3 regions of the Agrobacterium sp. CG674 genome follow, and region 1 is predicted to be linked to each of the others. Evidence: riboswitches for the same ligand, from Rfam matches in the RefSeq annotation. Region 1 holds a riboswitch; each other region holds the start of a gene.
The links. Region 1 has a riboswitch for thiamine pyrophosphate ahead of thiB (thiamine ABC transporter substrate binding subunit). Riboswitches for the same ligand answer to the same signal wherever they lie in the genome.
Positions count from the first base shown of each region.

Region 2: it holds a riboswitch for thiamine pyrophosphate, as region 1 does, so the genes downstream of both, ACQZ51_RS12745 (hydroxyethylthiazole kinase) here and thiB (thiamine ABC transporter substrate binding subunit) in region 1, are expected to answer to the same signal.
Region 3: it holds a riboswitch for thiamine pyrophosphate, as region 1 does, so the genes downstream of both, thiC (phosphomethylpyrimidine synthase ThiC) here and thiB (thiamine ABC transporter substrate binding subunit) in region 1, are expected to answer to the same signal.

Region 1 is NZ_JBNWDZ010000005.1:205,421-215,339, reverse strand. Features, by position in the region: gene ACQZ51_RS15840 (NAD-glutamate dehydrogenase) at 1-1,034, opposite strand, end outside; gene ACQZ51_RS15835 (CarD family transcriptional regulator) at 1,572-2,144, shown strand; gene ACQZ51_RS15830 (M48 family metalloprotease) at 2,231-3,709, opposite strand; gene ACQZ51_RS15825 (thiamine ABC transporter ATP-binding protein) at 4,031-4,747, opposite strand; gene thiP (thiamine/thiamine pyrophosphate ABC transporter permease ThiP) at 4,744-6,363, opposite strand; gene thiB (thiamine ABC transporter substrate binding subunit) at 6,382-7,395, opposite strand; TPP riboswitch at 7,434-7,542, opposite strand; gene ACQZ51_RS15810 (ABC-F family ATP-binding cassette domain-containing protein) at 7,620-9,440, opposite strand; gene ACQZ51_RS15805 (thiamine diphosphokinase) at 9,444-9,919, opposite strand, start outside.
Region 2 is NZ_JBNWDZ010000004.1:69,134-79,052, forward strand. Features, by position in the region: gene ACQZ51_RS12725 (AcvB/VirJ family lysyl-phosphatidylglycerol hydrolase) at 1-400, shown strand, start outside; gene ACQZ51_RS12730 (M24 family metallopeptidase) at 487-1,629, shown strand; gene telA (telomere resolvase TelA) at 1,706-3,043, shown strand; gene iolG (inositol 2-dehydrogenase) at 3,165-4,157, shown strand; TPP riboswitch at 4,237-4,339, shown strand; gene ACQZ51_RS12745 (hydroxyethylthiazole kinase) at 4,405-5,142, shown strand; gene thiE (thiamine phosphate synthase) at 5,129-5,788, shown strand; gene thiD (bifunctional hydroxymethylpyrimidine kinase/phosphomethylpyrimidine kinase) at 5,785-6,585, shown strand; gene ACQZ51_RS12760 (Lrp/AsnC family transcriptional regulator) at 6,588-7,049, opposite strand; gene alr (alanine racemase) at 7,175-8,329, shown strand; gene ACQZ51_RS12770 (D-amino acid dehydrogenase) at 8,336-9,592, shown strand; gene ACQZ51_RS12775 (GntR family transcriptional regulator) at 9,599-9,919, opposite strand, start outside.
Region 3 is NZ_JBNWDZ010000005.1:323,119-333,037, reverse strand. Features, by position in the region: gene modB (molybdate ABC transporter permease subunit) at 1-106, shown strand, start outside; gene modC (molybdenum ABC transporter ATP-binding protein) at 103-1,179, shown strand; gene ACQZ51_RS16350 (winged helix-turn-helix domain-containing protein) at 1,173-1,544, opposite strand; gene ACQZ51_RS16345 (P1 family peptidase) at 1,541-2,539, opposite strand; gene ACQZ51_RS16340 (thiazole synthase) at 2,599-3,372, opposite strand; gene thiS (sulfur carrier protein ThiS) at 3,376-3,573, opposite strand; gene thiO (glycine oxidase ThiO) at 3,542-4,537, opposite strand; gene thiC (phosphomethylpyrimidine synthase ThiC) at 4,539-6,362, opposite strand; TPP riboswitch at 6,467-6,578, opposite strand; gene ACQZ51_RS16320 (acyl carrier protein) at 6,746-6,997, shown strand; gene ACQZ51_RS16315 (acyl-CoA dehydrogenase family protein) at 6,997-8,178, shown strand; gene ACQZ51_RS16310 (amino acid--[acyl-carrier-protein] ligase) at 8,183-9,091, shown strand; gene ACQZ51_RS16305 (DUF1839 family protein) at 9,099-9,919, shown strand, end outside.

The DNA.
Region 1 (9,919 bases):
GCCACTTTCGCCCGCAGAAGTGGTATCTGTTTGACGGAATGCGTATAGGCGGTGGCGGTGAAAAGGCCGACGATGCGCAACTCACCAACGACATTGCCATCCTCATCGAACCGCTTGATGCCAATATAATCCATATAGGCGCGGCGATGGACGATGGATTTGACATTGGCTTTGGTTACGATCAGGAAATCGGGACCGTCGAGAAAGGCCAGGATTTCCGGCGTCGTTGTGACCGCATCCTTGCCGAGGCGCAACACCCGCACATTCGGGTCCGTCAGCGTACCAAGACCGCTGCCCTCGCCGCGCTCGACCTTGGCATCGTTGCCAGCGCCGGAATAGCTGTAGTCGCGCATGCCGAGAAAGGTGAAGTTATCATTGCGCAACCACTCCAGAAACGCGACGGCTTCGTTGCGCCCCGTTTTGCGGCGGCTGGGGCCACGCTCCTGCAACTCCGTCAGCGCCTCGTCCAGCTTGGCAATCATCGGTTTCCAGTCGGTGAAGGCCGACTGAACCTGAGACAGCACAAACAGCAGACGCTCCGTCAGCGCCTCGGCTGCCTGTGAAGCGATCGGCGCAATATGGATCTGGATAAGGCTGATATTGTCATGGGGCGCGTCTAGTTCGGAATCGGCGAGACGATATCCACCGGTTACAGCGGCATCGGCAACCAGAATAGGGTGGACGGCGAGAAGAAGGCTGCGGTAACTGCTCGTCACCTCACCCATGACGCTGTCATAGAGGAAAGGCATGTTGCGACCGATAATGGTCAGAATAGAGACAGGATTGTCGCGCGGAGAAATCCCTTCTACTTCAGAAATTCCAATATAAGGCTTGTCTTTCGTCCATCTCGATAATTCATCGTGTGTGTGCTGCACGGCAGCTGCCAACATCTCGGGCGAATAATATTGTATATCATCCGAACTCGCACGGCCAAAAACAGCCTCTGGATCTAGAAACGGCTTACCGGACATCTCCGCCAATATTCTGGTTTTTTCGAGTTTTTTGTCGCGTTTTGGATTGTTCCGGTAGCCCATTTTGTCTTTTTCCTCCGAAAGCGTGCTATTTTTTGAATGAAAACAGAAAAAATCGTCATTTTCATCAATTCGAATCGGATATTGGCGCGGAATTATGAAGAGTTTAAGTGGCAATCATTACTTTACGTGCCGAGCTCGAATTTTATTCGATTGAAATGCGACGAAGAGTGCCTGCGCCGAATCAGAACGCACCGATTCGCATTTTTGTCGGTGGCAAAGTGACCCTATTGTGACTCGATAGTCACGGTCGAAGCAAATTATTGATTTCCTCGTATTTTTGTGATAGACCTAGGAAACTGATCCACAGCGTGGCATTTGCGTGCCCAAAAACACCACGAAAGCAACTCATCACTTGCACGCGGTTTCCGTGACATACCGATTGTTTGTGTTGTCAACCTGCGGGTTGCGGGTGGCCTGTCTTTGAGCGCACGTCTGTACCAGTATCAAGTCACTTGACGGTTCCCCCGTCTCATCCGGGCCTGACCGACCCGACCCCCGGAAATCCCGGGTGTATGTAACAGGGAGTTTTTAGAACGAATGACGACCCAGCCAAAAAAATCTCCAGCGCGTCACGGTTTCAAGACCGGCGAAGCGATCGTTTATCCCGCTCATGGTGTCGGTACCATTTCGTCCATTGAGGAACAGGAAGTTGCGGGTATGAAGCTCGAACTGTTCGTCATTGATTTCGAAAAAGACAAGATGCGTCTGAAAGTTCCAGTGGCCAAGGCTGTGACAATCGGCATGCGCAAGCTGTCGGAAGAGGATTTCGTCGAGCGTGCATTGAAAGTTGTTCAAGGCAAGGCTCGTGTCAAGCGCACCATGTGGTCGCGCCGTGCGCAGGAATATGATGCAAAGATCAATTCCGGCGACCTGATCGCCATCGCGGAAGTGGTTCGTGACCTTTACCGTGCGGAAAACCAGCCGGAACAGTCCTATTCCGAGCGCCAGCTTTATGAAGCTGCTCTTGATCGCATGGCCCGCGAAATTGCTGCTGTGAACAAGATGTCTGAAACGGAAGCCGTTCGTCTGGTTGAGGTTAATCTCAACAAGGGACCAAAGCGCGGCAAGGCGATTGACGAAGAAGACGCTCAGGAAGAGGAAGCCGCGTAAGCGTCTTATCTTCCATTCTACAAACCCGGCCTTTGAATTAGACCTGCTCCACCTTGGAAACAGGTTCAATTCAAAGGCCGGGTTTTTTATTCGGCGATGATCTTCACACGCTCGCCGGGCTGGATCGCCGCTGTTGCGCTCATGGCGTTCAGCACCCGGAAAAGCTCCACCTTCCTGTCAGTCCCCATCATGCGTCCAGCAATGGACGCAATCGTGTCGCCAGGCTTGGTCGTGACAACGCGCACGCGCAGAGGCTTAAGGGCAGAGATTTCAGCCGGTGTCATCTTGCGAAACGTCGTGCGCAACACATTGGCCACGCTATCGAGCTGCGCACTGCCCTTCGGCACCGCAGTCAGGAAGCGGAAAATCTGCTGCCCGACGCGGATCACGGTCACATCGAAATCCCATTTATCGGCGGTGGCGCGAGCCGTCGCTGCTGGCAGTCCGTTGATTTCCGTTTCACGGACGGTTTCAGGCACCAAACCAGCGACCCAGCCACTGGTCAGATAATTGGCAAGGCTTGTCTGCTTGGGATCGGCCACACCATCAAAACGGATCGCCATCTCGCCGGGGCCGGTGGCAAGCACTGCCTCGACCTTGTTGTCGATCTGGAAACCTTCGGGAACATCGAAGCGAATGCCAAGGGTGCCATGCAGGAACGTGTTGCCCCGCACATAGCCTTCCTGCGGACTATCGCCGTAAAGAAGCCCGTCTATACCATTGAGGAACCAGTCGCGACCCTTATCTCCAACCTGCCCTTCCTGCCCGAAGGCGCGGGCATGGCGCTTGGCCAGCTCAATGCGCTGCGGTGTGTTGGGATGGCTCGACAGGAAGTCGAGGCTCTGATCGCTGTCGGGATCTGCCGATGAGAAGCGCGCATAAGCCGCCATGGAATCAAGGAAGCGAGGCGACGCATAGGGATCGTAACCGGCTTCACCCAGCATGCGCACACCGATGACGTCAGCCTGCAATTCCTGCTGGCGGGAAAAGGCTGCCAGTCGCAACTTGCCGCGCGCAAGGGCCTGCTTTCCGGCCAGATCGCTGGACAAGACTTCCGCAACCACACGGCTGGCAATGACCTCGGCCTCTTCGCGGCGCTGGCGCTCAATGCCATGATTGGCGGTCACATGGCCCATCTCGTGAGACAGCACGGCAGCAACCTCCGAAGCATCATTTGCAAGCGCCAGAAGCCCACGGGTCACGTAGAGATAGCCACCCGGCAGCGCAAACGCGTTGATGGCGGGAGAGTTCAGAATGGTAATGCGATAGGACTGCTGCGGATTTTCCGACACCGCCGTCAACGCACCTGCGATGCGGGCCACAAGGCGCTCGGTCTTGTCGTCGTGATACTCACCGCCATAGCTTGCCACGATGCGCGGATGCTCACGCGCACCCATCTGGGCACGCGGGTCATCCTTCTGCACCTGCTCAACGGTTTGAGGATTGTCAGATGGCTTGAGCGTGGACTGGTAGGACGAGCTGAAGAGCGACTGGCACGCCGACAGCACGAAGCCGGCGGTCGCCAATGCCAGCGTACGCTTGACCAGCCTGCCTGTGTGCCGCATCTTCTGACTGGAGGTGTGGCCCTGTAGAGCCTTCACACACGTCATCATCCTGCCTGTCTGCTCCAAACGTTCCTGATCATCCGTCAAAGTGCAGACCAGTATGCCATATTAGCCCTAGGGGCATGTGAATGCGCAAACAATCGAATTGATCCGCCATTTGCAAAATATATTATCAGATCGCTTGTTTGCATCACTTTTCAAGCAGTTGTGAATGAATCGCAACTGCAAAATTTGCGCATCGACCGTGTTATTTTGCAAGGCTTGACAGTGACCCGCGTCGAAATTGTGACGCGACATAACCGCGCTTACTGAGCGACAATCTCACGCCGCCAGAAATATCCTGATTGGCTCAAGATGGGTTGCAGCAAAAAACGCGTCAACACCGCCTTCAAACAGCACCTGACCGTGATGAAGAAACACAACCGCATCTGCCAGTTTGCGAATATCATCAGGGTTGTGCGTCACCAGAAGAACGGTGTTGCCCAGTTCCTCATGCAGCTCCCGCAGCAGGCTTCCCATGCCGGCGCGCAGGCCGGGATCGAGTGCTGCGAAGGGCTCATCCAGAGCCATGATGCTGCGACGGCGCACCAGGGCTCTGGCCAGCGCCGCCCTTTGCCGCTCCCCGCCGGACATGGTCGAAGGCAGGCGTTTTTCAAAACCGCCAAGCCCTACGCGCGCCAGCGCCTTGCTGATGGCGAGCTTGTCATCGGCACCCAGTTTCATGGATGAATTGATCCCCAGTCCGACATTTGTGAAAATATCCAGATGGGCAAAGAGATTGTTGTCCTGAAAAACCACGGAGACTGGCCGCTCCGACGGATCAAGCCCGCGCATATCCTGTCCCTCGATCAGCAACTTCCCGCGGTCCGGCGCTTCAAAGCCCGCGACGAGATTGAGGAGTGTGGATTTCCCCGATCCCGATGGACCGACAATCGCTGTCACCTTGCCGCGCTGAAAGCGGCAATCCAGCGCAAAACTCTGCTGGCCGAGCCTGAGCTGGATGTTTTCAAGGCGGACAGCAATATCGTGCAGGGTCATGCGATGGCTTTCGCTGGCTGACGGGAAACGCCCCCGGCGGCGAGGACGAGACAGATGACGCCAAGGATGACGGCGTAGCCCGCCGCATCATTGGTCCGGTAACTGCCCATATTGCTATAGACCAGCCAGGGCAATGTGGTGAAGTTTTCCGAGCCGAACAGGGCAACGGCACCGAGATCGCCGAGCGAAAGCGCCATGGCGAATGAAAATGCCGTCGCAACCGATCGCCATAGAACCGGCCAGTCAACGAGGCGAAGCCGGGATAGACCTGATATCCCGAGACTGGCAGCCAATCGCCCGCTGCGGGTCTGATGGGCGATGAATGCAGGTTCCAGCACCCGCATCACGAATGGCAGCGCCATCAGCATGTTGATGATGGAGGCAAGGATCGGCGCAAATGTCGATACATCGCCCAGCGGTCGCAACAGCAGAAACCAGCCACTTCCCAGAACGACCGGCGGCACGAGCAGCACCAAGGCCGATCCGGCACCCATGGCCGTGAACAAAACCCGAAGCGGAGCAGCAGGTCGTCTTTGCGCAGCGATAGCCTGGCGCGCACGCACGAGTGCGACCGAAACGAGAATGGCAAGAGACGCGGACAGGAGCGCGATCAGCAAGCTTGTCATGGCAGCCTTGAGGAATGCGCTCGCAAACAGCAGCCGCGAAAGATCCGCCGTCAGTCCAGATGCGGCGACCGCGCAGAGAGGCAATGCGACCAAAACCATGGCAAGCATGATCATCGATGCATCCCACAGACGCGCCGTCCACCTCTCGCTATCGAAGCGTCGCACGGCTTTCGCCTGCGTCAAGGCTTCCGCATCGGCAGAGGGCAGACGGGCCAGCAGCACAAGCAGCACACTGGTCATGATGATCTGCATCAGGGAAAGCGAAATGGCGCGGGGTGGATCAAAGTCAAAACGCAGCGCCTGATAGATGGCAACCTCGATCGTGGTTGCCGCAGGCCCACCTCCCAGCAACAAAACGAGTGTGAAGCTCGTTGCGCAGAGCATGAAGATCAGACCGGCGACGCCCGGGATGAGACGCGCAATGGCGGGCCATTCCACAAAGCGGAACGTCGAGACGGAGCCGAAACTAAGGCTCGCAGCGATGCGCCAATATTCCCCCGGAACCCGCTCAAGCCCGGCCAGAAAGAACCGCACCGCCAGCGGCAAATTGAAAAACACATGGGCAATCAGAATACCGGACAGACCATAGATGCTGAAAGGCTGCTCTGCGCCAGCCGCCATGAAGACCGTGTTGAAGATGCCTTGCCGACCCCAAATTGCGATAATCCCGAGCGCACCGACAATAACCGGAAGTCCCATGGGCACGGCCATGAGCCGGATAATCCATATGCGACCGGGAAAATTCCGCTGTCGCGCCAGCGCCAGCGCCACCGGCAGGCCGAGGGCTATCGACAGCAGCGTAGAAAGCGAAGCTTGCCAGAGGGTGAAGCGCAATATGCGCAGCGTATAGGCATCCAGCACCTCAGCGGACGCTGTGTCGGCATCAAACGAGAGGAGCGCCGTGACGGCAAGGCCCATGAACAAAAGAACGGCAGCAAATGCCACCGTTCCACTGACAATAAACCTGCGGCGTTCGACGCGCTCGATCATGATCAAGAGCGGCCCGTCTTACTTGACGCTCATCGCAGCCAGCCATTCATCGATCCAGCCCTTGCGGTTTTTGGCAACCTCTTCCGGTGACATCAAAAACGTTTTGGAAGGCTGCACGAGCTTCGAAAATGCCTCCGGCAAGGGGGCCGATGTGGCCGCAACCGGCATCATCCAGTTGTTTTCCGGAATGGCGTCCTGAAAGCCCGGCTTCAGCATGAAAGCGAGAAACTGCTTTGCCAGCGCCTTTTCCGGCGCGTTCTTCAACATGCCAGCCACTTCGATCTGGATATAGTGACCCTCTTCGAAGCTTGCAGCCTGATAGCGATCCGTCTTTTCCAAGACCATGTGATAGGCGGGAGACGTGGTGTAGGAAAGAACCATCGGCACCTCTCCCTTGGTAAACAGGCCATAGGATTCAGACCAGCCCGGCGTCACCGTCAGCACACGGTTCTTGAGCTTGGCCCAAGCCTCCGGCGCCTTGTCTCCATAAACCGACTTGACCCACAAAAGCAGCCCGAGACCCGGAGTGGATGTGCGCGGGTCCTGTATCGCGATCTTCTGCGAGGGATCGCCCTCGACCAGTTCCTTCAGGCTCTTCGGTGGGTTCTTCAGTGTCTGCGTGTCGTAGACGACAGCGAAATGACCGTAATCATAGGGCACGAAAACGTCGTCCTTGAACCCACCCGGCACCTTTGCCTCAGACGTATCGATGCCTGATACCTCGAACAATCCCGTCTGGCGGGCCTCCGTCACGAGGTTGGTATCCAGACCCAACACCACATCTGCGCTGGAGCCTGCACCTTCCAGCTTCAGACGGTTGAGCAAAGCCACGCCATCGGCCACGCCGACGAAGTTGACTGTGCAATTGCAGGTTTCTTCGAAGGACGCTTTGACCTTGGGGCCGGGGCCCCACTCGGAAACAAAGCTCTCATAGGTGTAGACCGTCAGCACCTTCTTGTCTTGCGCATGGGCGAAACCGGGCAATGCGAAAGACGCGGCAACAAGACTATAAATGAACAGACGACGCATCAGACAACCTCCTCGAATGGACGAACGGGAAAGTGGCGTCTGGATGGAAGCCGTCTAATCCCTCCGCCGGTGTTAACCGGATCAGGTTCTTCGGGTTGGCAAATGCCTCTCAGCCCTGCCCTATCAGACAAAGCACCCCGTTAGATCTAGGCAAAGCTGTAATTGGTTGCCGCGGTATTGGCAAGATGCAGACGAGACACCCGCGCCGGGGGTGCGGCTCGCGTCCGTTAGCCTTCCATTTCCTCGCGCAGCATCTCAAGCTCCAGCCATTCTTCTTCCATGGCCTCCAGCTTTTCGCGAAGCTTCGACATTTCGTCGGCCAGCGTGTTGAAGGCTGTGGGGTTCTTGGCAAACAGCTGCGGATCGGCCATGCGCTCTTCGCGCTTGGCTATTTCGGCCTGCGCCTTTTCCATTTCCTTGGGCAGATTTTCCAGCGCGAACTTCTGCTTGAAGGAGAGTTTCACTTTCGCCTTGCCGGTGTCACCGGATGATGAGGCGGATGCTTTGCTCTTTTCCTGCTTCTCCGCCTTCTTCTTCTCGTCAGACGCGCCCTTGCGCTGCGCCATCATATCCGAGTAGCCACCGGCATATTCAATCCAACGGCCATCCGGCGCTTCGGGATTGGCAGGCGCAATCGTCGATGTGACGGTGCGATCGAGAAAGTCGCGGTCATGGCTGACGAGGATGACGGTGCCGGAAAAACCGGCAACGATTTCCTGCAGCAGATCGAGCGTCTCGATATCGAGATCGTTGGTCGGCTCATCGAGGATCAGAAGGTTTGTCGGCTTTGCCAGAATGCGCGCCAGCATCAAACGCGCGCGCTCGCCGCCGGAAAGCCTGCGAATGGGCGTGCGGGCCTGTTCAGGCTGGAATAGAAAATCCTTCATATAGCCGGTGACGTGCTTCACCTCACCATTGACCAGCAGGTTCTCGCCCCGCCCATCAGTCAGATAGTGAGCGAGCGTATCCTCAAGGTTGAGATCCTCACGCTTCTGGTCGAGCGTGGCAATCTCCAGCTTGGTGCCGAGCTTGACGGTGCCGCTATCCGGCTCAAGCTGACCCGTCAACATCTTCAGAAGCGTCGTCTTGCCCGCGCCGTTGGGTCCGACGAAGCCGATGCAATCGCCGCGATGCACGCGCAGGGAAAACGGTGCAACGATGGTGCGATCGCCATAGGATTTCGTAATCGCATCGGCCTCGACCACCAGCTTGCCAGACTCGCGCCCTTCAGCGGCAGTTGCCTGCACAGTACCCTGCGGGCCGTTGTGACCGCGATAGGAGGCGCGCATATCGCGCAACTCGCCCACGCGGCGCATATTGCGCTTGCGCCGGGCGGTTACGCCATAGCGCATCCAGTGCTCTTCGCGCTCGATGGCTTTGCCAAGCTTATGCTGTTCCAGCTCTTCTTCTTCCAGCACCTTGTCGCGCCATTCTTCGAAATGGCCGAAGCCCCGGCTGAGACGGCGCGACTGGCCGCGATCCAGCCAGACGGTGGCTGTGGAGACCTTTTCGAGAAAACGGCGGTCATGGGAAATCAGAACGAGCGCGCTGCGCGTCTGCTGCAACTCGCCTTCCAGCCATTCGATTGTTGGCAGGTCGAGATGGTTGGTCGGCTCATCGAGCATCAGAATGTCAGGCTCAGGCGCCATGACGCGCACAAGTGCTGCGCGTCGGGCTTCGCCGCCGGACAGGCTGGATGGATGTTCAAGACCCGTCAGCCCCAGATGTTCAAGCAGATAAGTGACGCGGTAGGCATCATCACCCGGCCCCAATCCCGCTTCGGCATAGGCCTGCACCGTCTCAAAACCTTCAAAATCCGGTGCCTGTTCCAGATAGCGGATGGTGGCGGACGGATGCCGGAACACCTCACCGGACTGCGCCTCGACCAGACCGCCTGCAATTTTCATCAGCGTGGATTTGCCAGAGCCGTTGCGGCCGACGAGGCAGATGCGATCTCCCGGCTCAACTTGCAGGTTTGCACCATCCAGCAGCGGATTAACGCCAAAGGTCAGCTTGATATCATCGAGTTTCAAAATAGGGGGTGCCACGGTTCAGGCTCCGGTCAAATCATAGGGACGGGCAAGCACGATGGCTTTGCCGCTTTCAAGGCGAAGGCGCAAAGCGCCCTCCGCCACATTGGAAATAGTGCGCGACGAGCCGAAGGCAAGCGCAAAGTCTTCAAGAGGATAGCGCGCATTGTCGATATCCAGCCCCTCCAGCGCGGTAAAACCGGCGATGGAGAACAGGGAACCGGCAGGCAGATCGATGGAGAGGTCACCCGCCAGCAGGGGATAAGCTTCCTCCGTCCCCGATGTCAGGATGACGTCAATACCGCGCTCGGCCAGTGACACGGCATAAAGCAGGTGAAACAGCGCATGATCGGATCTTTCGCCAGCCAGAGCACCGACCAGAATCAGCCGGTTTGCACCCCGAGACAGCGCCTCAGAAACCGCAATCTCGCCATCCGTCACGCCCTTTGCCGCCGGAAAGGGCTGTTGCGGGACATTTTGCCATTGGTACATGAGAT
Region 2 (9,919 bases), on a different contig from region 1:
CAAGGAATGGAAGGTCAAAAATGTCATGCTGATCGGCTATTCCTTCGGCGCGGACGTGCTGCCTGTGACCTACAATCTTTTGCCGGAAAAAGAGAAAAGCCGGATCGTGCAAATGAGCCTTTTGTCGCTCTCCCACGAAGTATCCTACGAAATATCAGTGGGTGGATGGCTCGGCGTTTCAGGATCTGGGGAGCAGGACCCGGTGACGGATCTCGCAAAAATCGACCCGAAGATCGTTCAATGCGTCTACGGCACTGATGACGAGGACGCCGCCTGCCCGGCGCTGAAAGACAAGGGTGCGGAAGTGATCGGCATTGATGGCGGCCACCATTTTGACGAGGATTACGAAGCCCTGACCAAGCGCATCGTCGCGGCGCTGAAAAAGCGTCTAGGCCAATGATCTAGCGGCAATATCCTTGCCGACATATTGAATACAAGGCCTGAAAACTGTATCCCGTTGTCACCATGTCAACGAAAGATCCGCATATGTTTTCCGGTACCCAGCCACCCATCATCACTGCCGCAGAGCGCTTCGAACGGCTGAAGCGCCTGCGTGCCGTGATGACCGAGCGGGACATTTCGGCATTGCTACTGGGTTCAAGTGAGAGCCTTCGCTACTTTACTGGCCTTGTCTGGCACCAGAGCGAGCGGCTGCTGGGAGCGGTTATCACGCAAACCGGTCTGCACTACATCGTGCCCGGATTTGAAAAAAGCCGAGTGGATACGCTGCCCCATATTGCTGGTGAGATCCACGTCTGGCAGGAAGAGGAAGCCCCTGCGGCGCTCGTTGCCTCGCTGGTTGGTGCGCGCGGGCAGGTTGCCCTGGATGATGCGCTGCCATTGTTCATTTATCACAGCCTTGCCCGAGAGCTTGGGCAGGAACGCTTGGTGGATGGCGGCCCGTTGATCAGCGGCTTGCGAATCCACAAATCAGCGGCTGAAAGCGCCATCATTCAATATGCAATGGATCTGACGCTTGAGGTGCAGAAGCGCACTCATGGCATGATGAAGCCGGGCATTCGAGCGTCGGATGTCATCCGGTTCATTGATGAACAGCATGTTGAGCTTGGTGGCGAAGGCGGCTCCTATTTTTGCATCGTATCCTTCGGCTCAGCCACCTCTCTGCCCCATGGCGCAGAGGGCGACCAGATTTTGAGCGCGGGCGATGTCATTCTGGTTGATACGGGAACCCGTATCGATGGCTATCACTCTGATATTACACGCACCTATATGCTCGACCAGCCGACAGCGGAATTTGCAAAGGCCTGGGCAATTGAGCGAGAGGCGCAACAGGCGGTTTTCGATGCCGCAAAGCTTGGTGCGCCATGCAGCGATCTGGACGATGCCGCACGCCGTGTAATGGCGGGCGACGGCCTTGGGCCGGACTACAACCTGCCCGGCCTTCCGCATCGCGCCGGCCACGGGCTTGGCCTGGAAATTCACGAAGCGCCATATATTGTGCGCGGAAACGCCATGCCGCTTGCCCCGGGCATGTGCTTCTCCAACGAACCGATGCTGGTCTATCCCGACCGGTTCGGCATTCGGCTTGAAGACCACATCTATATGAGCAGCGAAGGCGCGAAATGGTTCACGCGACCTGCGACTTCGCCAACGCAGCCATTTTCCTGATTGACCATTAACTGTGCGTTACTTGCATCTATAATATATATGCTTTTTAAACACGAATCATATTGTGGAGCTATCGATGTCCGCTGCCGAAAAAAGGAAAACAAAAACACCTGTTCTGGTGGATCGGATCGCGGAATTTGTCGAGAATATCCAGGCCACACGAAATGCCGATGGCACCTTCGACACCAAGAAAATCAGCGCGCTCTGGAATGAAGAAGTGCGCTTCCACTTCGACAATGGCCGAACAGAGAAGACGCTCGAACTCTATATCGTAAAATATAGATATGCGCTGAAAGACGCCTTTGGCCCGAAGACGACGCCGCTGGCGATCTGCAACATGAAAAAGCTTCGTGAGCGCCTCGACACCTATATCAAGACCGCTGAATATCCCGTGCGTGGTGTGGCACATTCCATTAGGGAAAAACTTGAGCGGGCCGAATACAGCATGGTGGGTCGCAAGCCCCGTTTTCTGTTGCGCGTCTCGGACTTCATTGATGCTACGAATGGTGTGACGACAAAGGCGGAGATGCAGGCGCTGTGGGATGCCGAGATGGCGTCCATGGGCGATAAGGCGCAGGCCACGGTCATTTCCTACATCACCAAATACCGAAATGCGCTGCGCGAAGCCTTTGGCGAAGAGCACCCCATGCTGCGAATCGCCGCCGGAACGCCGCAGCTCTATGATGAAGCGCGCAAGATCAAAATGGCGAAGATCGCCAACAAGCATGGCTCGCTGATCACGTTTGAGAACTATGCCGAGGTGATGCGGCGCTGTCGTCGCTACCTGCAATCCTCCGATATCATGACGGTCGCCATCGGGCTGATGGGCACGACAGGTCGGCGTCCCTACGAGGTCTTCACGCAGGCGGAATTAACGCCAGCACCCTATGGCAAGGGCGTTTCGAAATGGAGCGTGTTGTTCAACGGTCAGGCAAAGACAAAGCAGGGCGAAGGCACCAAATTCGGCGTGACCTATGAAATTCCGGTGCTGGAACAATCGCGTATTGTTCTCGACGCCTACCGCCGCCTGCGCGAAAGCAGCGACGGAAAATCCTGGCTCGGGCTGAATGTGGACGATTTTACAGCAGACGTTCGCCTGCCCCTGCGCGATGCGGTGATAGCCAAATTCGAGGATATCTGGCCCAAGGAAGAGCCACCGAAGCCCTATGGTCTGCGCCATCTCTATGCCGAAATTGCCTATCGTAACTTTGCGCCGCCAAGCGTGACAAAGAACAGCTATTTCGCTGCCATCCTTGGCCATAACAACAATGATCTGGAAACGTCGCTGTCTTACATGACCTACACATTTCCCGAGGATGCAGAGCAATCGAAGGTCCGCGCCGAGCGCGTGGCGGAGCGCACAATCCAGCAGATGATTGAGGTCAACCGTATCCCCGGCATGCCGCAGGCTTGAGCCTATAACCCACGCCTTGACACCGACAAAATGCCGCTCTAGCAAGTTGGAACATATATTCCAAAATAGCTGGGGTTCGCATGTGCGTTCCATAAGCAGACAACAGGATCGGGAGGATACGATGGTAACGAGATTGGCTTTGCTGGGTGCAGGTCGCATCGGAAAAGTGCACGCAAAGGCGATTGCCTCTGACGCCAGAGCAAAACTGGTAGCTGTCGTGGATGCGTTCCCCGAGTCAGCGCAGGCGATTGCGAATGAAAGCGGCTGCGAAATCAGCACCATCGATGCGGTTCTCGCCAACCCCGATATTGATGCCGTCATCATCTGCACACCCACCAACACCCACGCCGATCTGATCGAGCGTTTCGCCCGCGCTGGCAAGGCCATCTTCTGCGAAAAGCCTATCGATCTGGATGTCGCCCGCGCAGCCGCCTGCATCGAGGTTGTCAAGGAAACCGGCGCGAAGATTATGCTCGGTTTCAACCGTCGTTTCGACCCGCATTTCCGCGCCGTCCGCGAAGCCATAGATAATGGCCGGATTGGCGATGTCGAGATGGTGACGATTGTCAGCCGTGATCCCGGCGCGCCACCGCCTGAATATATCAAGGTCTCCGGCGGCATTTTCCGCGACATGACGATCCATGATTTCGATATTGCCCGCTTCCTGCTGGGCGAAGAAATCGTCAGCGTGTTTGCAACCGGCTCTGTTCTGGTGGACCCAAGAATTGGTGAACTCGGCGATTACGATAGCGCCAGCATCATCCTGACAACGGCAAGCGGACGCCAGGCCAGCATCTCCAACTCGCGCCGCGCGACATATGGTTATGATCAGCGCATCGAAGTGCATGGCTCGCTCGGCTCGGTTGCCGCCGAAAACCAGCGCCCCGTTTCCATCGAAGTGGCAACGAAAGACGGTTACACGCGCCCGGCGCTGCACGATTTCTTCATGACGCGCTACACCGAAGCCTATGCGGCAGAAATCAAGGCCTTCATCGATTCCGTCGAGAATGATGTAGCACCTTCACCCTCTGCCCATGATGGCTTGATCGCTCTGAAACTGGCCGATGCCGCACTGAAATCGGCTCGCGAGAAAGTGCTCGTACAGATCGTCTAATACTCGCAGAGAAGACGGAGGCTATCTGCCTCCGTCTTTTAATTGTCGTTGACACCCAACACAAAAAACGACAGTTTCCAGACATTCCGAGGGGAGCATCTGACGATGCTGAGATGGCGCTGAGCCGGACCCTTGAACCTGATCCGGGTCATGCCGGCGTAGGAACGGAACAGTCGCCATTGGCCATGCTTTTCTTTTCTTCGCTCGACCTGGATCTCCGTGATGAAACGTCTGGAGTTCATTTGTTATGGCGAGTTTTCCAACGGCACAAACGGCGGCGGAGCTTCTGGCGCGGGTGCGACAACGACGACCGCGTGTCCATTGCCTGATGAACACCGTGGTGCAGAAGTTCACCGCAGATGGCATCACCGCCATTGGTGGCATTCCGTCCATGACGTCGTCCGAGGAGGAAATCGAGAGCTTCGTTTCCAAGGTCGATGCGCTGACGATCAATCTGGGCACACTGGACGCGGCGCGGCGCAGCGTCATTCGCATTGCGGTTGGGATCGCAAACGAACACGGAAAGCCATGGATCATCGATCCAGTGCACTGCGACTACTCGCCATCCCGACTAGATTTCGCGCACGAACTGATCCGACTTCACCCAACCATCGTGCGCGGCAATGCGGCTGAAATGGCCGTGATCGGTGATGTCGGCAAGGCGCTGCGCATCCAGACCGGGCCAGAAGACCTGCTGCGGGACCTTATCCGAAAGATCAAAGTTCAGAACGGCCACCCGTGGATGGCGAAGGTGACGGGCACCGGGTGCCTTTCAGGCGGCGTCATCGCGGCATTCATGGCGGTGGAGGCCGATGCGATGCTGGCGGCGGCGGCAGCGCTTGTCGTAACAGGTGTCTCGGCAGAACTCGCCGCCTTACTTGCGCGTGGCCCGGGCACATTCGAAGCCGCATTTCTGGACGCACTGAACGCCGTCACCGAGCAAGATATCTTGTCCCATGCGAGGATTGACCATGATGAAGATTGATTACCGGCTGAATGCGCTGGTCGATGCATCGCTATGTGATATTGCTCCTTTGCCGGAACTGGCAGCCGTTGCCGCCCTGCACGGCGCAACAATCATTCAGTATCGCGACAAGCATGGCTCGACCCGGCAGATGATCGAGCAGGCTACACTCATTCGAGAGGCCCTGAAGGCAACCGGCGTTCCCCTTGTTATCAACGACCGTGTGGATGTGGCGCTAGCATGCGGAGCGGATGGTGTGCATCTGGGCGCAGATGACATGGATGCCCATATGGCGCGGCGTCTCTTGGGCGACAATGCTATCATCGGCATGACCGTCAAGAACATGTACGATGCAAAACGCGTCGCCGGTTCACCGGCTGACTATGCCTGTATCGGTGGTGTTTTCGAGACCGTGTCCAAGGTCAATCCCGATGCGCCGGTCGGGCTTGAAGGCTTTCGGCTGTTGCGCGCGCAGCTGAAACGCGACCGGGCCCATATGCCAGTGGGTGCCATCGCAGGCATCTCGCTGGAGACTTTGCCGAGCGTGATCGAGGCCGGTGCCGATGGCATTGCTGTCATCTCGGCCTTGTTCCGCGCTGTTGATATTGCCGGTGCCACACAAGCTTTTCGGCATGCCGTGGATGCGGCTTTGGAGGAACGCCAATGACAGCGATTGCCTTGACGATTGCCGGTTCCGACAGCGGTGGCGGCGCAGGAATTCAGGCGGACCTGAAGACGTTTTCTGCCTTGGGTGTATACGGCGCCAGCGTCATCACCGCCATTACCGCCCAGAACACGCGGGGCGTGACCGCTGTCGAAGATATCTCCGCAACGATGATCGGCGCTCAAATGGATGCCGTTTTCTCCGACATCAACGTCAGTGCGGTCAAGATCGGCATGGTATCGCGGATTGAGACCATTGAGACCATAGCCGCTGGTCTCCACGGTATCGACAAGCCGCTTGTGCTGGACCCGGTGATGGTCGCGACATCGGGTGATCGCCTGTTGCAGGAGGACGCCATCGAGACGTTGCGCAGCCGACTGCTGCCGCTGGCATGGCTTGCGACACCGAACCTGCCGGAAGCAGCCCTTCTCAGCGGCCAGCCGTTGGCGGAAAACAATAAAGATATGATCCGTCAGGCAGAGGCGATCCTGAAGACCGGCGTTCGTGCTGTTCTGATAAAAGGTGGGCATGGCACGGGCCGCGACAGCGTCGATCTGCTGCTGGATGGCAACTCCGTGCAGGAATTCTCCATGCCACGTATTGAAACACGCAACGACCACGGCACCGGCTGCACGTTAGCGGCCGCCATTACCGCGCATCTCGCGCTTGAACACCCGCTTGCGGAAGCTGTTGGACTCTCGAAAGAGTTTCTCCACGGCGCGCTGGCTGCGGGAAAAGACCTTAAAATCGGTGGCGGGCACGGCCCTGTGCATCACTTTTATCGCTGGTGGAGCGCCTGAATTCAGCCCCTTGGCTTGGGGCTGGCGAGGGCGTTGCGGATGGCAAAGCTGGAATGAATGCGTGAAACGCCAGGCAATTTGGACAGGACTTCTTTATGAACCCTCTCGAAATCACCGGCTGTTTCGACCTCGACCCGTAGGAAATAATCAGAGCCGCCGGTCATCAGATAGCACTCACGTATCTCGGGGTATTTACGAACGGCGCTTTCGAACCGATTGAGAAAATCTTCCGTCTGCCGGTCAAGCGTGATCTGGACAATCACCGAGATGACTTCGCCACCAGCCGCACTGCCCGTCAGCGCCGTGTAGCCTCTGATAACCCCTTCCCGCTCCAGAATATCGACCCGACGCAGACAGGCGGAAGCCGACAAACCAACCTCTGCGGCAAGCTTGGCATTGCTGATGCGGGCGTTCAATCTCAGCACCCTGATGATATGGCGATCGGTAGCGTCCAAAGCTGACATGAAATCATTCCGTTCTCTCGCTGAATATTGCGCGAAATCAAATTTCTTCGAACAATCCACGTACCAAACTGCAGAAATTCGATGATCGTTGCAATACCATCTTATAAAATAACAAGGGAACTATGATGGACATGACGATCAGTCGCCAAACGGCGAGTGGCGGTGCCAGCGGTTATCTGACCATAGATTTGGGCGCGCTTCGCGAAAATTATCTGACACTGAAACAGCTCGCTCCGAACTCGATGACCAGCGCGGTCGTCAAGGCCGATGCCTATGGTCTGGGAGCCGATGTCGTGGCCCCCGTGCTTTACGATGCGGGATGCCGCCACTTCTTCGTTGCCCACATCGATGAGGGAATTTCGCTGCGCAGGCGCATTGCGGGTGACGCTGATATTTTCGTTCTGAACGGGCTCCAGCCCGGCAACGAGATATCCTGCGCGGACATGTCGCTGACGCCCGTCATCAACTCTCTGGAGCAACTGGCGCAGTGGACCGCTCATGCGAAAAAGCTGGGCAAGACGCTGCCCGCTGCCCTTCAGTTTGACACCGGCATGTCCCGGCTTGGAATGGCGCCGTCCGAAGTCGAGGCCCTGCGAAATTCGCCCGAACTGCTGGATGGCATCGCGATCACCTTTATCATGAGCCACCTGGCCTGCGCAGACGAGCCTGAGAATGCCGCCAACGGCGCGCAACTGGCCGCCATGCGCAAGACAGCACAGATGTTTCCTGATGTGCCGGTTTGTTTTGCCAATTCCGGCGGTGTGTTCCTCGGCGCTGACTTCCACAATGCCCTCATGCGCCCTGGCATCGCCCTTTATGGCGGCGCGCCATCGACGCTGAGGCCAAACCCGATGAAGCCTGTCGTGCGGCTGGACGTGGCGGTTGTGCAGACACGCACGGTGCCTGCCGATACGCTTGTTGGTTATGGCGGGACCCATCGCACAGCCAGCGAAACACGGTTGGCAACGGTGGCTGCGGGCTATGCGGACGGGCTGCCCCGTTCCCTCAGCAATCGGGGCGCGGCCTATTTCAACGGCGTGCGTCTGCCTATTGCGGGCCGCGTCTCCATGGATAGTATCAGCCTTGATATCACGGCTCTGCCGGAGGGGACGCTGACCCATGGCAGTCTGGTTCAGCTCATCGGCGCGGACCAGACACTGGAAAACATGGCCGAGGATGCCGGAACGATTGCCTATGAAATTCTGACCGGCCTCGGCCAAAGGTATCGCCGAACCTATATCCAGCCAAAACGGCCTGACGCAATGAACGAGGGGGAGTGAGCCAACATGAACATCACAATTCTTGGAGCCGGTGTCGTCGGCGTCACATCCGCCTGGTATCTGGCAAAAGCCGGTCACTCCGTGACCGTCATCGACAGACAGCTGGGAGCAGCCCTCGAAACCAGCTTTGCCAATGCGGGCGAGGTTTCGCCGGGCTACTCATCGCCCTGGGCTGCCCCCGGTATTCCCATGAAAGCCATGAAGTGGCTGTTTATGGAGCACTCTCCGCTCATCATTCGCCCGACGCTGGACCCGGCGGCCTTGCGCTGGATTGGCCAGATGCTGCGCAACTGCACGTTCCAACGCTATTCGATCAACAAGAGCCGCATGGTGCGCGTGGCGGAATACAGCCGCGATTGCCTGATGGCGTTGCGTGACGAAACCGGCATTCAGTACGATCAACGCACGCAGGGTACGCTTGAGGTTTTCCGCACCCAGAAGCAATTCGACGGCATCGGCAAGGATGTGGCGGTGCTGAAGGCGGGTGGTGTGCGCTACGAAGTTCTGGACCGTGACGCGTGCGTTGCCGTTGAACCCGGCCTTTCTCAATCCCGCGACAAGATCGTCGGGGGGTTGCGCCTGCCCGGCGATGAGACCGGCGATTGCTTCATGTTCACCACGGAGCTCGCAAAGCTTGCCGAACAGGCTGGCGTGAAATTCGTCTACGGCACCGGCATCATGCGCCCGGTAGCCGAGGGCAACCGCATCAAGGCCATCGAAACCACCAAGGGGCTGGTGGAAGCGGACGTCTTCATTGGTGCCTTGGGAAGCTACACCCCTCACCTGCTCAAGCACCTTAACATCGACCTGCCCGTCTATCCGGTCAAAGGCTACTCGATCACTGTCCCGATTATCGATGCGGCGCGCGCGCCCATTTCGACTGTCATGGACGAGGCGCATAAGATTGCAATCACGCGCCTTGGCGACCGTATTCGCGTGGGTGGAATGGCCGAAATTGCGGGCTTCAGCACGGACCTACCCGCCAAGCGACAGGCGACCTTGACCCATTCCGTCGAAGATCTCTTCGGCGGCGCGGGCGATCAGTCACGCGCAAAATTCTGGAGCGGTCTTCGCCCCATGACGCCTGACGGTACGCCGGTCATCGGGGCCACCCGCTACAGCAACCTTTACCTCAATACCGGGCACGGCACGCTGGGCTGGACGATGGCGTGCGGATCGGCTCGCGTGCTTGCCGATATCGTCAGTGGCAACAAGCCGGAGATTGAAACTGCTGATCTGGCTATTTCCCGTTACGCCGCGTGAAACCGATTAAAGCGACAGTGCATCCTTGAGGGCAAGGCCCTCCTTGTTGCGCAGGTCAAGATCGGCTTCGATGTGATCGATGTGGTGAAGCATGAGATGTTTGGCTTTCTCCGCATCTCCTGCCTCAAGTGCATCGAGAATGGCGGCGTGGTCGCCATGTCCGCAGCTTGAAATGCCCGAGCGGCCGTAAAGGGCAATAACCAGCGACGAGCGTGCGACGAGTTCTGCCATGAACTTTTCAAGAATGGCGTTGCCGGCAACCGCCGCCAGCATCAGGTGAAAATCACCGGACGCCTTGATCTCGGCGCGCCGTGCACTGGGGCCACG
Region 3 (9,919 bases), 120 kb from region 1:
AGGCGCGCTTCGGCTGACATTCGTTGCCATAGCTATATCCATGCTTGCTTTGCTAGCCTCTGAATTTCTGGCCCGATGGATTGGCAAAAAGGTCAGTGCGGAATGAGCCTCCATCTCGACATAGAACACAGGCTTGGCACCTTTACCTTGGCAGCAAAGCTGAACGCTGGACCCGGCGTCACCGCCCTGTTTGGCCGGTCCGGGTCTGGCAAGACCTCTCTTGTCAGGATCATAGCGGGTTTGACCAAGCCGCAACGGGGCGTGCTGGAGCTGGATGGCGAAGTGCTGGCCGATAGCGCGCGACACATATGCATTCCCTGCCATAAACGCCGCTTCGGCTATGTCTTTCAGGAAGCGCGTCTTTTTCCGCATCTGACCGTCGAGCAAAACCTGCATTATGGCCGCTGGTTTTCACATGCGTCGACAAAGCCTGCTGAAAGTGCAGACATCATAGAGATGCTGGGCATCGGCAGCCTGTTGAAACGGAGGCCGGAAAATCTCTCAGGTGGCGAAAAGCAGCGGGTCTCCATTGGCCGCGCACTTCTCTCCTCCCCGCGCCTGCTGTTGATGGACGAACCACTGGCCGCGCTCGATGAGGCCCGCAAGGCGGAGATCATTCCCTATCTGGAGCGATTGCGTGACGAGACGAAAATCCCGATCATCTATGTCAGCCATTCGATCACCGAAGTTTCGCGTCTGGCAGACCGGATTATCGTGCTGAAGAACGGGCGCGTGGAGATCGATGGTCCCGCCGCAACCATTCTCTCCCGCCCGGCCTTCAGCACCCACCTTGAGCGCCGCGAAGCGGGCAGCATTCTCTCAGGCACCATCGAGGCTTTCGACAGGGAACACGGTCTTGCCACCCTTCGTCTCACCAGCAAGGCCTTGCAGGTGCCGACCCAATGGGCTGAGGTTGACCGGGCCGTTCGTGTTCACATTCCAGCGCGGGACGTGATGCTGGCAACCGTCAGGCCGGAGGGCCTGAGCGCACTCAACATATTGGAAGGCTCCATCGCAGAGATCATGCCCGCATCCGACGGCATGGTCATGGTCCAGACGGATTGCGGCGGCGATATCATCCAGTCGCGCATCACGCAGCTTTCGGTGGAACGGCTGCGGCTTAAAGCGGGAATGCCGATCTTTGTCATCGTCAAGTCGGCAGCATTCGATCCTTATTGAGGTGTCTCACGGCGATTGGCTTCCAGCCATTCCATATCACCTTTCAATGCCTCGACGACACGCTGCTCCATATCCCGGCAGCGGGCCAAGAGCTCTTCGCCAAAAGGGGTCAAGCCTGCGCCACCGCCCTGCTTGCCGCCCCGTTGAGATTCGATGACCGGCTGATGGAACATGTGGTTCAGCGCATCCACCAGCAGCCACGCACGGCGATAGGACATGTCCATGGCACGGCCAGCGGCGGAAATCGAACCCGTTGATACAATCAGCTCCATCAGTTGGACCTTGCCGCGTCCAAGCCGGTCATCAGGCGGGAAATCGATGCGCAGGACAGGTTTGAGTGGAGCCCTCACGGCGCTGTTGCTCATCTCGGATCCGCTCCGAAGCGATCTCGCCAGGACCGCTGCGCACCCTCATGCGGCAGTGCCATGGCCTCAAACACACCACGTGCGATGGCGCGTGCCATAACGAGGGTTGCCAGATGGCAAAGTTCGAGAAAATCTGCTGGACCGGTCAGGGCCTTGCGGCCGGTAGCCGCCGCAAACATGGTGTCGCCATCGCTGGACAGATGCGATGGCAGAACGGCGCGCGCCAGACCGGTATGGGCCATGATGGAGAGGCGATGCACTTGCGCCTTGGAGAGGACGGCATCGGTCACCACAGCGCCGATCGTGGTGGCGGTGAGTGTCACGCCCTTGATCTGCATGGCCACATCGGCATCCGTAAAGGCTGGCGGCATGCCAAGCCCGCCGAACTCATCGCCTCTCTCAAAAGGTGCCGCCCAGAAATGATGGCCGCTTCCAACAGTGGCAGAGCCGAGCGCATTGACGGCGACGATGGCCGCAATTCTATGACCGGATGAGCTGACCGCGCTGGCAGAGCCCAATCCACCCTTGACAGTCGCGGTGGTCGCGCCGGTTCCTGCGCCAATGGTGCCGAGCGCAAAGGGATCTTTTGATGCGGCCTTGAAGGCCGAATAGCCCATGTCGCGGTAAGGAGAATGCAGGCCCCAATCCTTGTTTCCGCCATTCAGAAGATCCATCAGAATGGCTTGCGGCACAATGGGAACGCGGGTGGGGCCGACCGCAAAACCCCGGCCAAGCTCCCGCAAGCCGGATTGAACGCCGCCTGCGGCATCCAACCCGAAAGCCGACCCGCCTGATAGAACGAAAGCATCCACGGTCTCAACCGTCATGCAAGGATCAAGCAGAGCGGTGTCCCGACCGCCGGGCGCGCCTCCCAGAATGGAGCCGGATGCGATGGCCGGTTCATCGAACAGGATAGCGGTGACGCCGGATCCCAGAACGAGATCAGTTGCATGACCAACGGACACGCCATCAATATCAGTCAGAAGATTGTGCAAGAGCGGGGCCCTCCATGGTTTTCCCGGTATCCCGCTCTTAGCCCCTCATTGTCAACGCATCACGAAAACACAGCCGTTCCAATGACGGGCGTCGATGGAACAGCCATGTCGCGCGGCTCAAGCAGACCTGAAAGAAAGCCTTCCCGACCGGCAGCAACTGCTTTCGCAAATGCGCCTGCCATGATGACCGGGTTTCCGGCACCCGCCACCGCCGTGTTCAAAAGCACGGCATCATAACCCAGCTCCATGACGGCAGTTGCATGAGAGGGGCGACCGAGCCCGGCATCCACGATCATCGGCACATCTGGAAAATGTGCACGCATGGCGCGCAATGCCGTGATATTCAGCGGACCCATCGCACTGCCAATCGGCGCACACCAGGGCATCAGCACCTTGCATCCCGCGTCAACAAGCTTTTCGGCCACGACAAGATCATCGGTCGTGTAGGGGAAGACATCAAAACCTTCATCCACCAGAATGCGCGCCGCCTCCACCAATGCGAAGACATCCGGTTGCAGCGTGTCGTGATGGCCGATCACTTCAAGCTTGATCCAGTTCGTCTTGAAGACCTCGCGGGCCATTTTCGCCGTCAGCACCGCTTCCTTAGCCGTGTGGCATCCCGCCGTATTGGGCAGAACGAGGCGATCCAGCTCGCGGATCATCTCAAAAAACTGCCCGCCGGTCTTTCCACCCGCCGTTTCCCGGCGCAGCGAAATGGTCAGAATATCCGTTCGGCTGGCGCGGACGGCATCCGCCAGAACCGAAGGTGACGGATAACGGGCTGTGCCCAGAAGCAGTCTCGAGCTGACCTCACGTCCATAAAGCGTCAACATGTTTTATCCTCCCTGCATGGGTGAGAGAATTTCGATCCGGTCGAAATCCTTGAGATGAAACCCGTGCCGATCTTCGGCATGAACCAGATCGCCATTGACGGCTGTTGCCAGCCAATCACCCTCATAGTCGAGGCTTGCCAGAAGCTGAGACAGGGTGTCGGCGCTGAGATCATGCTCTTGCCCATTGACGAGAATTTTCATGGGAAACCTCCTTATCTCCAAGAATATCTGCGGCCTTGATGGCCATGGCGGGTGAAAGCAGAAAGCCGTGACGGTGCGCACCATTGATGAACAGCGTATTTCCGCTCCGGGTGACGGACGGGAGATTGTCCGGAAAGGCGGGGCGGATGCCGGTGCCGGTCTCGACAATCTTGGCTTCCGCAAAGGACGGATGAAGCGCATAGGCGGCGTTGAGAAACTCCATCATCGACCGCGCCGAGATCGGACCCGCATCCTCGGTTTCGATCATGGTCGCACCCACCATGAAACGCCCCGGCTCACGCGGCACGACATAGAGAGGGATGCGGGGATGCAGCAGACGCACGGGGCGCGAGAGCGCGATATCAGGCGTGGCAAGATAGAGCATCTCACCCCTGACACCGCGAAGCTTTGCCAGCGAACCGAGCTGAGCATGGCCCGTGCAATCGACAATCCTGTCGAATCCCGTTTCAGCGATGGCGTCTCTACCCAGATGAAAAGCCACGCCCATCGACATCAGCCGCTGCTGCAACGCGGCGATGGCCAGTCTTGGATCAAGATGACCTTCGCGCTCGAAGAAAAGCCCATGGCGGAAGCGCCCACCAAGATCGGGCTCCAATGCGGCAATCTCCTCCTCGCCGACGCTGCGATGCTGGCTCGTGCGCGCGGCAAACCGGGCAAGTTCCGATTTGTCGCGTGCCGGGGCAACGACCAGCGTGCCGTTGCGCACGACCAGACCCGGCGTTGCCTCATCCCACCAGTCCAGCGCGGAACACCCAAGCCGGATAACGGCCTCATCGGCGCTTTCCCGCTCGCACCAGGGCGCCAGCATGCCACCGGCATACCAGGACGCACCGTGCCCCGCCTTCGCTGCGGTGTCATGCATCTCCACCGACAAACCGCGCCTGGCCATTTCCAGAGCGGCCGTCAGGCCCATGACGCCCGCTCCTTTGATGAGAATACGCATCTCACTCACCAGCGACGGGCGTATCGAGCGGCATATAGAGGCTGCCGCCCTGCTTGAATTTCTCCGCCATGGCTTCCAGCCCTTCCTTCTGCGCCTCGGCGCGGATGTCATGGGAGATGCGCATCGAACAGAATTTGGGACCGCACATGGAGCAGAAATGCGCAACCTTATGCGCTTCCTTCGGCAAGGTCTCATCATGGAAGGACCGGGCCGTTTCCGGGTCCAGCGACAGGTTGAACTGATCCTCCCAGCGAAATTCAAAACGCGCGCGGGACAGCGCGTTGTCGCGGATCTGCGCGGCGGGATGGCCCTTGGCCAGATCGGCTGCATGGGCGGCAATCTTGTAGGTAATCACACCCACCTTCACGTCGTTGCGATCCGGCAGGCCCAGATGCTCCTTCGGGGTGACATAGCAAAGCATGGCGGTACCGAACCAGCCAATCATCGCGGCTCCGATGCCTGACGTGATGTGGTCATAACCCGGCGCGATATCGGTCGTCAGCGGCCCAAGCGTGTAGAAGGGCGCTTCTCCGCAGACCTTCAGCTGCTTGTCCATGTTTTCCTTGATCTTGTGCATGGGCACATGACCCGGACCTTCGATCATCACCTGACAATCTTTCGCCCAGGCAATCTGCGTCAGTTCCCCCAGCGTTTCCAGCTCGGCAAATTGCGCGGCGTCATTGGCATCGGCAATCGAGCCCGGACGAAGACCATCACCCAGCGAGAAGGACACATCATAGGCGCGGCAAATGTCGCAGATCTCTTCGAAATGCTCGTAGAGGAATGATTCCTTATGGTGGTGCAGACACCACTTGGCCATGATCGAGCCGCCTCGCGACACGATGCCGGTCACGCGGTTGACGGTCAGCGGAATGTAGTGCAACCGCACCCCGGCATGGATAGTGAAGTAATCGACGCCCTGCTCGGCCTGCTCGATCAGCGTATCGCGGAAAACCTCCCAGGTCAGGTCTTCGGCAATGCCACCCACCTTTTCCAGCGCCTGATAGAGCGGAACTGTTCCAATCGGCACCGGTGCGTTGCGGATGATCCATTCGCGGATGTTGTGAATGTTGCGACCGGTCGAAAGGTCCATCACCGCATCGCCACCCCAGCGGATAGCCCAGACCATCTTGTCGACCTCATCCGCCATCGATGATGTGACAGCGGAGTTGCCGATATTGGCATTGATCTTGACGAGGAAATTGCGGCCGATGATCATCGGCTCGGCTTCCGGGTGGTTGATATTGGCGGGAATGATCGCCCGGCCTGCCGCCACTTCCTGCCGCACGAATTCCGGCGTGACGTAATCGGGAATGTGAGCGCCGAAACTTTCGCCATCTCGAACCAGCTTTTCCTTTGCGGCTTCGCGGCCAAGATTTTCGCGGATCGCGACGAACTCCATCTCGGGCGTGATGATCCCTGCCCGCGCATAGCCCAATTGCGTAACGGCCTTGCCGTCTTTCGCCCGCAGCGGCTGGTTTCGCACGGGAAACTCAGGCGTCAGCCTTTCGCCTGTCGCAAAGCCGTTATCCTCAGGTTTGACGTGTCTGCCCTCATAGGCCTCCACATCCCCCCGAGCCACGGCCCAGGCGTGGCGAAGGCGCGGCAAACCACCTTCGATGTCGAGGACATGTTTGGGATCGGTGTAGGGACCGGAAGCGTCATAAACCGTGACAGCCGGCTCACCCGCTGTGGGGTGAAGGGCAATTTCGCGCATGGGAACGCGGATATCAGGGTAAAGCACGCCCGGCCTGTGAACCTTGGTCGAGGCGGGAAGCGGACCTGTGGTGACTGTGGGGGTGATGGTCTTGGCAACAATGTTCATCGTGAGGCTCCAAAGCAAAAGAGTTGGAGACCCAGTTCGAGCATGAAAGACGAAAAACCACGGGCAAACGGATGTAAGACGTGATCCGTAGCAGCCAGGCTGCTTTTTGCGCGTGTGCACCGTCCCTACGCCAGTATGAACTGGATCAGGTTCAACGGGTCACTGCGCATCGTAGCAGTATCTCAGCCCCTTGACGGGACACCCCTGGTGAATGCGCCAATGAGAAACCCGTGGGCACGATTTGTCAAGGCGTTACCAAATTTGCGCCGAAATCAAACGTCGTCACAAGAAATTAACCTAGCCGTTTATTCCAATTTTATTTTTTACAACGTAATTCCGATATTGAGCTATGATCGCGCCTACTCGACTGGAGACTACTTGAAATGAATTCAATTATTCGTGAAATACTTTCGAAATTCGGTCAACTTCCTGTTCCCGTTGATACAATCGCAGATGAAGCAGATCTTTACGCTGCGGGACTTTCTTCCTTTGCCTCGGTGCAGCTGATGCTCGGACTGGAAGATGCTTTTGATATCGAGTTTCCAGACAGCATGTTGAACCGAAAATCTTTCGCCAGCATTTCCGCAATCGAAACCACCGTAAAAGCCATTCTTGATGGAAAAGAGGCTGCCTGATGGACCTGTCCGTGGCCACAAGTGACGCAACGCTGTCTGTTCGAGCAAAGCGTGTGGCCGCAATCGCTGCACGATACGCAGACGATGTCGATCAAGCGGGGCGCTTTCCAAAAGAAGGGATCGCTGCCCTTCGACAAGAGCGCCTGCTTGGCATTCAGGTTCCCGTCCATCTGGGCGGCGAAGGCGCAAGCCCAAGCGAAATCACCGATGTCTGCTGCACGCTGGGGCAGGCCTGCTCCGCGACAGCAATGATCTTTGCCATGCATCAGATCAAGGCATCGAGCCTTGTCGAGCATGGGGAAGAAAGCGAATGGCACAGCGCCTTCATGCGCCGCATGGCCGATGAGCAATTGTTGCTGGGTTCGGCAACCACGGAAGGCGGCATTGGCGGAAATCTGCGCAACTCCATCTGCGCGATTGACGTAGATGGCGACCATTGCCGTCTTGAGAAAGACGCGACAGTCATTTCCTACGGCAGCGAAGCCGATGCAATCCTGATCACCTCCCGCGCTCATGCCGATGCTGCGCCAACAGACCAAGTGATGACGGTGTTCCTGAAACACCAGTACAGCCTTGAAAGAACCCATGTCTGGAACACGCTCGGCATGCGTGGCACCTGCTCCGATGGCTTTCTGTTCAAGGGAGAAGCACCGTCGCAGCAGATTTTCCAGAAACCCTTTGCCGAAATCGCCGCGCAGTCCATGCTTGCCACATCGCATCTTTTCTGGAGCGGCGTCTGGTACGGCATTGCGGCTGATTCTGTTGCCCGTGCGCAGGCTTTCGTTCGCGCTGCGGCCCGTAAATCGCCCGGTGTAGCGCCTCCTGGTGCAATTCGTCTGGCAGAGGTTTCCAACAAGCTGCAAATCGTCAAATCGAACATCATCGCCGGTCTCAGGGCCTACGACCAGACCAAGGACTACCCTGAGACACTCATGTCCATGGCTTTTGCCATCGCCATGAACAATGTGAAGATCTGCTCGTCCGAAACCATTCTGGAAATCATCAACCATGCCATGCTGATCTGCGGCATCATGGGCTACAAAAACGGGACGCCTTACAGTCTCGGCAGACATTTACGCGATGCGCATTCAGCGCAGCTCATGATTTCAAACGACCGCATATTGGGCAATTCTGCCAATCTCCTGCTCGTTCAGAAGCAGGACATCAGCCTTTTGGGATAAGACCATGGACATGCAGACTTCCTTTCTCGATCGCCTGTTCGACAAGGGACTTTTGATCGATACCGGCGTGGACGGCCTTTATGGTCGCAGCGGCCAGTTCGAAGACGTCATCGTTGCTTTCGAGCGGTTGATCGACAGGGTCGGTGGCCCTGATAAGGCCGAAGCCATTCGCTTCCCGCCCGGCATCAACCGTGCCTATTTCGAAAAAAGCGGCTACATGAAGAGCTTTCCGCAGCTGGCGGGAACCGTGCATTCCTTTTGCGGCTGCGAGCTTGATCATGTCAGCCTGCTGAAAAGCATGGATGACGGCACCGATTGGACCAAGGACCAGAAGGCGACCGACATCGTTCTGACACCGGCGGCCTGCTATCCGCTCTATCCAACGATTGCCAAGCGCGGAGCCCTACCGGCAGCCGGTGGCCTTTACGACATCCAGTCCTACTGCTTCCGCCACGAGCCGTCCAAGGACCCTGCCCGCCAGCAGCTTTTCCGCATGCGGGAATATGTTCGCATGGGCACGGAAAGCGACGTCACGGAATTCCGCCAGCTCTGGATGGATCGCGGCGTAGAGATGATGGAGAAGGTAGGCCTCGACGTGAAAATCGACATTGCCAACGACCCGTTCTTCGGACGCGCAGGCAAGATGCTGGCCAACAACCAGCGCGACCAGAACCTGAAATTCGAGCTGTTGATTCCGGTCACGTCTACCGAGAACCTGACAGCCTGCATGAGCTTCAACTACCATCAGGATGCTTTCGGCGCGAAATGGGGCCTCAACCTCAGCGATGGCGCGGTGGCACACACGGCCTGCGTAGGCTTTGGCCTTGAACGCATTGCGCTGGCGCTGTTTGCAAAACATGGTCTGGATGTGGACGCATGGCCGCAGCCGGTGCGCGACACGCTTTGGGGCTAAGGCTGGCATGACAAGTATTTTTCCGGCTTTGGACGCTGCACATTATGGTCCCCATCCGCTTCACTCACTGGAGCGGATGTGGCCGGAAACGAACTGCTATGTCGACCTGTGGATCGAGCTTCTGGCCTCCAGCGGATATGCGCCGGAAGCTATGCTCGGCTTCACCCTGACCCAGGATTTTGAAGGAGACCAGTTCACCTTCTTCAAGGTGCCGCTGGAAGATCTCGACGCGCTCTACGGCATCCGCGTAAGCGAACTTGCGATATTCGACAGGCTCGAAAACCACATCGCCGCGCAGTTGCAGCGCGGCCGGATCTGCCTCATCGAGATGGACAGCTTCTACATGCCCGATACAAAGGGTGTGGGATATCGCCAGGACCATGGCAAGACGACGGTTGCCATCAACCGGATGGATCTTGAGAACCGCAGGCTCGAATATTTTCACAATGGCGGTTATTTCGCGCTTCAGGATGACGATTTTTCAGGCATCTTCCAACACCATCTTGGAGATACCGACCTGCCTTTCCTGCCCTACACCGAATTCGCGAAATTTCCCGACGTTGCTGTCTCGGAGACGGAAACACGTAAAGCGGCTGAGCGTCTGCTGGCGCACCACTTCGCACGGCGACCTAAGCACAACCCCATCAAAGCCTTTGCGGCTGTTTTCCCCGCTCAGGTGGAACAGGTCGCTGACCGGCCATTCGGGTTTTTCCACAAATACGCCTTCAACACGCTGCGCCAGTTTGGTGCCAATTTTGAACTGGCGGCCAGCCATCTGGAGTGGATGGGCGGAGAAGCACGGTTTGGCGAAGCGGGCGCGCACGCATT